DNA from 2 places in the Thalassotalea castellviae genome. Region 2 is predicted to be linked to the other one. Evidence: predicted binding sites of a transcription regulator. Region 2 holds the regulator's gene; the other holds the start of a gene.

Region 1 (3,425 bases), 220 kb from region 2:
AGATCTTTTTAAATAGCTTAAATTTTCAATTACTTACTTAATTATCACTTTTAATCACTGAAAATGGCTCGGTTTCTTTAGGCTTACCTTGATTGATCGATATTTCAACACGACGATTACGACGTCTGTTTAGCGCATTGGTATTTGGCACCAAAGGACGAGAGTCTGCGTGGCCTGCTACTAACATACGCGAATCATCAAATCCCGGCACTTTCACTAACTCATGAGCAATTGCTACAGCACGTTTGCTCGATAGATCCCAGTTAGAGGTAAATAACTCAGAGCTAATCCCTTGATTATCAGTATGACCTGAGACCATGATTTCACCAGGCACTGTTTTTAATAACTCGCCTATTTCTCTCACAATAGGCTTAAACTTAGGCTGTAAAAATGCTGAGCCAGATGGAAAGGCACCATTTTCACGAATACGAATGATCACCTGTTGACCTAAGGATTCCAGCTCTATCGCGCCATCTTGAATCTGTTGTTCTAATTGTTGTGCAATTTTTTTCGCTAAGTCGTTAACTTGTTCTTCCGAAGCTTGTTCCAGCTCATCTTTTGCTTTTTGCATTGCTTGAGCTGACATTTCATCAGCGGTACTTTGCGATTGACCACCGCGTTCTGTACCTCGTTGCTCTTGACGACCACCGGCAGATGTTTCATCTCCCGCTTGAAATTCTAACATTTGTTGCGTCATTTCAACGGTTTGCTGTTGAATTACTTCTATAGGCGTTGGCTCAGGTTTACCTGGTCTAAATTCTTGCGCGATAATGCTAGTGCCTTTAGGAATATCTTTGACTTCAATTTTGTTTTGCACACCAAAAGCAAACTTCATTGAACCGGCAATCTGCTTAAACTTTAAAACATCCATTTCTGAAAAAGATAAAAGCAGTACAAAAAAGCACATCAGTAACGACATCAAATCAGCAAAAGTACCCATCCACGCTGGCAACCCCGGTGGTGGACATTTACATTCTTGATCAGCCATAAATCCCTCAATTACTCTTCGGTAGTGTCAATTTTACGTTTACCTTCAGCAAGATAATTCTTCAGTAAACCTTCAATGACTCTTGGGTTTTGACCATCTTGAATACCTAACACCGCATCCAAAATAAGTTCTTGGTTAAGCTTTTCTTCGCTTAAACGAATTTTTAATTTATTCGCAATAGGAATGGCAATCACGTTCGCTAAAAATGCACCATATAAAGTTGTTAAAAGTGCAACTGCCATTGCCGGACCAATCGCTTTTGGATCATCCATGTTTGATAACATGGCAACTAAACCTATCAGGGTACCTATCATGCCCATAGCAGGTGCTACATCCGCTAAGGCCATCATCATACCAATACCCGTTTCATGGCGTTCGGTAGTGAGATTAATATCTTTTTGTAATGTGCCACGCACCACATCGGCATCATGACCATCAACAAGCATATCAACCCCTTTTTGCATAAAAGCATTGGTGATTTCAGCTTCTTCAAGAGCTAAAAACCCCCCTTTACGAGCAGCATCCGCCATTTCAACAGATTTCTCAATTAATTCATCAGGTTGTTCAATTTTAAACATGAACGCTTTGCCCATGATTTTACCAATACCGAAAAACTGTCCGAGATTATAGTTAGACAAAACAACAAATAAGGAACCACAGAATACAATCAGAACCGATTGAGTATCCACAAACATGCTGATATCGCCACCTAAAATCATTGCCATGACAATAAAACCAATGGCACCTAATATTCCCAGTAGCGTAGCTAAATCCACATAAGCCTCCAAAATATGTTACTAAATCCTACACCTTTAAATTGATAATACCTCAAGGTTTTAGGATACGCGAATACAAATACTAAATTCAGCTAAACATAAACGACGTAATTAAGTTGAAAAGTGAAGTTGGTATTTTTCTTTGTTATACAGTTATTATCGTCCATATTGTCAATAACTTAACCCTAATTGAAGATTATTTTTTTTATCGAATAAAAATAAGCGCCATTGACCAATTAGACGAGCTAAGGTAACTTGCGCGTTACCTATAAAAATAGTGATATATTTTTCCTAATGGCACGTAAAAAAATTGAAAATTTAAGCTTCGAAGATTCTTTAAATGAGCTTGAAGATATTGTCCAAAGCCTCGAAAAAGGTGAGTTAAGTTTAGAAGACTCGATGACCTTATTTGAACGAGGACTTAGTTTAAGCCAAGTCAGTCAAACCAAACTAAAAGAGGCTGAGCAAAAAGTCCAAATTTTAATGGACAATAAAGGCGTAAGCAAACTCGAAGACTTTAATTATGATGAGAGCTCTCAGTAGTGACTAAGCTAGCGCAGCTTGAATATTTTCAAGAAAGAACGAACCAGTTTTTACTAAAAAAACTAGACAGTTTACCTATTAATGATCCAAAACTGCTTGAAGCGATGCGTTATGGTTTATTAATTGGCGGAAAACGGATGCGTCCATACCTTGCTTATATTACCGGCGAATCTTTATCCGTCAGTGAAAATGACCTTGATGGTATAGCTGGCGCATTAGAATGCATTCATGCTTATTCTTTATTACATGATGATCTTCCTGCGATGGATGACGATGATCTCAGGCGAGGTAAGCCAACATGTCATATTGCTTTTGATGAAGCGACGGCTATTTTAGCTGGCGATAGTTTACAAACTTTAGCATTTGATATTTTAGCGAATCACCCATTCTCCTCAGCGATTGCAAGCAAGCGTATCCATCTGATCCAACAGTTAGTAAAAGCTAGTGGCTATCAAGGTATGTGTGGTGGTCAAGCGCTTGACCTTTCGGCAACTAACAAAACTATTTCTTTAGATGAATTAGAAAAACTACACACGCTAAAAACCGGTGCTTTGCTTGAAGCATCAGTGTTAATGGCAGCGGAATGTTCTCACCAGATAACCGAACAAGAAAAAGAACAACTCTCAACGTTTGCTAAATTAATCGGGTTAGCTTATCAAGTGCGTGACGATATCATCGATATTACTTCTAGCGAAGAAGTACTCGGTAAACCCGCAGGTTCTGATATAGAAGCGAATAAAAGTACCTACCCTGCACTGCTTGGTTTACAGGGTGCACAGCAAAAAGCTGACAACTTATATCAACAAGCACTACAAGCTTTACATCATTTGCCTTACAATACACAGAATCTATCGGAATTTGCGACTTTTATCATTAGCAGAACTAGCTAAGTTGCTGCCAAGTACAAGTACAGTTGCTGAAAATAATAACTATGACTATAAACCTGAACGACTACCCTTTACTCTCGAAAATCAATTATCCGGCTGATTTACGTCAATTAGATCAAGCCAGCTTACCGCAAGCAAGTGAAGAATTGCGTCGTTATTTATTAAATTCCGTTAGTAATAGTAGTGGTCATTTTGCTTCAGGGCTAGGCACTATAGAACTAACCGTTGCTT
Region 2 (3,425 bases):
ACTGAACGTTGACCATTTCGAAGCAAATCGAAAATATTTTCAGCACCATGACAAACATCGACAAGTTCAGTTAAGGCTAAAAATCCCGCGCCACCTTTAACGGTATGAAATCCCCTAAAAATCGCATTGAGTAAATCAGCATTGTCAGGATCATTTTCTAGTTCTACAAGTTGCTCAGATAAACTTTCAAGTATTTCACCAGCTTCGATTAAAAAATCCTGAAGAATTTCTTCATCCGCTTCATAAGACATCCAGCAACTCCTATTAAAAACCTAAACTAGATAAAAGATCATCAACGTCATCTTGGTCAGCGACCACGTCATCTCTTTCTTTTGCATTAACAATTGGACCTTCAACTAGGTTCTCACCTACTTTAGGTTTAGCTGATTCATCAGCCTCACCAGAAGAAATACCAAAGGCTGTTAACATATTAATTAAACTATCTTCAACTTCTCTTACTAAGTCGATAACCTTACGAATCACTTGTCCGGTAAGATCTTGGAAATCTTGCGCCATTAATACATCGGTCATCAATGCATGCATATGTGCAGTATCGCGGTCTGTCGTTTTCAATAACGCATCTATGTCTTTACATAGCACTTTAAACTCGGTCACCGATAAATCATTGTTCATTAATTTATCCCAGAGCGGGTTCACTGCTTTAACTTGCGCTTGAATATTATCAACGACCGGAAAGATTGATTCTACGGCATCCATCGTTTTATTAGCCGCTTCTTCTGTGCGAGTAATAACGTAATTTAGTCGCTCTTTAGCATCTGGAATATCAGCATTAGCAAGATCGTTCAAGCGAGAATCAACTTGAAAATTCATAAGAGAATCATGAAGTTGTCGCGTTAACTTGCCTATTTCAGCAAATAATTCAGTGTTGATAGGATTCTGAATTTCAGCGATTAAGTCGTCCGCTTTATCTTGCTGCCCTGTTTCTATGTATTCAACAAGCATTTTCGCTTGTTCCAAAGAAACATGCACACCATTATCTTTACTCATGCAACATCCTTACCTGACAGAGAGTGCCAATTATCCTAAGCGTTCAAAAATTTTATCAAGCTTAGTTTTTAACGTTGCTGCGGTAAATGGTTTAACAATATAGCCATTAACACCCGCTTGGGCTGCCATAACAATCTGCTCTTTTTTCGCTTCAGCGGTTACCATCAATACAGGTATATGAAGTAACTTTTCATCAGCGCGAATCGCTTTGAGAAGGTCTATACCTTGCATTCCAGGCATGTTCCAATCAGTTACTACAAAATCAAATTCACCTTCTTTAAGCATAGGTAATGCAGTACTACCATCATCAGCTTCTTGAATGTTAGTGAACCCTAAATCACGCAATAAATTTTTAACTATACGTCTCATTGTTGAAAAATCATCAACAACAAGCACTTTCATATTTTTATCCAAGGCACCCTCCAGGGAGATCATTCAAAATTTTTAAATCTAAAAAACTACTGGTATATATTGTACTTAACTTTGCCAAGATTGCATACGAGCTTTTAATCTATGTAATGCTTGACTATGAATTTGACTAACTCTTGATTCACTCACATCGAGAACTTGGCCAATTTCGCGTAAATTCAATTCTTCATCATAGTATAGTGACAGTACTAAAGCTTCTCTCTCGGGTAAAGTAGTAATGCATTCAGAAAGCGCTTTTTTAAAGATAATTTGTTCTATGTCCTCATAGGGGTCATGATTGTTTTTATCTTCAAATGATTGAATGACATCTTCACTCACGCCGAGGTCATCAATTCCTATTATTTTACCCGAACTTACCTCACTAAGAATATGATGGTACTCATTGAGCGAAATATCAAGTTTTTCAGCAACTTCAATATCTGTTACATCACGACCAAGTTGTGCTTCTAATGCTTTTATCGCTTCACTCACCATTCGGCTATTTTTATGAACCGAACGAGGAGTCCAGTCACCGCGGCGTATTTCATCTAACATGGCACCGCGGATCCGTATACCAGCGAAAGTTTCAAAGCTTGCGCCTTTGCTAGAATCGAAATTATTTGCCGCTTCAAGTAAGCCAATCATGCCTGACTGAATAAGGTCATCAACGATGACACTAGAGGGGAGTCTTGCCAATAAGTGATAGGCAATACGTTTGACTAAAACGGTATGCTGTTCAAGCAATGCGCTTTTATCAATGTGAACATTATAAGTATTAGCTTTTACCAAAGTAGTCTACTCTTTTGACTAGTTTTCTAATAACTGCTCAATGAAAAATTCAAGATGGCCAGATGGATGATGGGGAATTGGCCATTTAGTAATTTTACTCGCTAATGCTTTAAAGGCTTTAGCGGCAGGTGAGTCTGGAAACGCCTCAACAATTGCTTGCTGCTTTCTTACTGATTTTCTAATATTTTCATCGAAAGGGATTACGCCAACTAAATCCAAAGCGACATCTAAAAATCGGTCAGATACCTTGGAAAGTTTAGCAAAAAGTTGTTGGCCTTCTTTTGGACTTCTCACCATATTTGCCACAACTTTAAATTTAAAGACATCGTGATCACGACTAAGTAGTTTCATTAATGCGTAACAGTCAGTGATTGACGTTGGTTCATCACACACCACCAATAATACATCTTGTGCGGCACGAGTAAAACTTAGCACCATATCTGATATACCTGCTGCGGTATCAACAACTAACACGTCAAATTGCGTTCGCATATCACTAAAAGCACGAATTAAACCAGCGTGTTCTGACGGGGTTAAATCCACCATAGATTGAGTGCCCGAGGTAGCAGGAATAATATTGATTCCAGCAGGGCCTTTTAAAATAATATCATCAAGCTCACATTCACCTGATAATACATGTGAGAGATTACGTTGAACTCTTAAACCTAGCATTACATCGACATTGGCGAGGCCTAAATCAGCATCTAAGACTAAAACCCTTTTCCCCAATTGCGCCATGGCAATTGACGTATTTAATGAAACATTGGTTTTGCCTACCCCACCTTTACCACCAGAAACTGCTATGACTTTTATTTGATGATTTTCTTGCATTTTTCGTAAGCCACTCGCCTGATCTATCATTAATTTTTTCTCTATTTTGCTCAATATCTGCGTCGATATTGTTTACATACTCACTGCATGACTTGTTGGCATTGGCCGCCATGAATTTTGGCAATTTACTTTTGTTGCTAATCTATCTGCAAGCGTAACTAACTTTTCAGCATTTGCAACTTTAATATCTTCAGGAACTCTTTGTCCATCAGTAAGATAACCTATTGCTAATCCATTTTGAATAGAAGTTGCAATGATTTCGCCAATACTTAGACTTTCATCAAGTTTAGTATAAATAGCACCCGCTAATGGTACTTTTTTAAATCGTTCCACATTTTCTTGCATTACACGCTGTTGCGTATTCGCAGCCAGCACTAAATAATTACGAA

What was found. The regulator FliA, encoded in region 2, starts transcription of late flagellar genes. The targets are predictions, from matches to a motif close to CTAAAGNTNNNNNNNNNNNNGCCGATA.
Region 1: the regulator FliA is predicted to act here: its motif matches at 1,922-1,948, upstream of pomA (flagellar motor protein PomA).

Annotation. Positions count from the first base shown of each region.
Region 1 covers NZ_JAVRIF010000002.1:383,428-386,852, forward strand. The annotation lists gene RM573_RS05425 (flagellar motor protein MotB) at 38-988, opposite strand; gene pomA (flagellar motor protein PomA) at 1,000-1,764, opposite strand; gene RM573_RS05435 (exodeoxyribonuclease VII small subunit) at 2,059-2,307, shown strand; gene ispA ((2E,6E)-farnesyl diphosphate synthase) at 2,307-3,197, shown strand; gene dxs (1-deoxy-D-xylulose-5-phosphate synthase) at 3,239-3,425, shown strand, end outside.
Region 2 covers NZ_JAVRIF010000002.1:160,419-163,843, forward strand. The annotation lists gene RM573_RS04420 (chemotaxis protein CheA) at 1-251, opposite strand, end outside; gene RM573_RS04425 (protein phosphatase CheZ) at 265-1,008, opposite strand; gene cheY (chemotaxis response regulator CheY) at 1,039-1,422, opposite strand; gene RM573_RS04435 (RNA polymerase sigma factor FliA) at 1,486-2,205, opposite strand; gene RM573_RS04440 (MinD/ParA family protein) at 2,224-3,066, opposite strand; gene flhF (flagellar biosynthesis GTPase FlhF) at 3,109-3,425, opposite strand, start outside.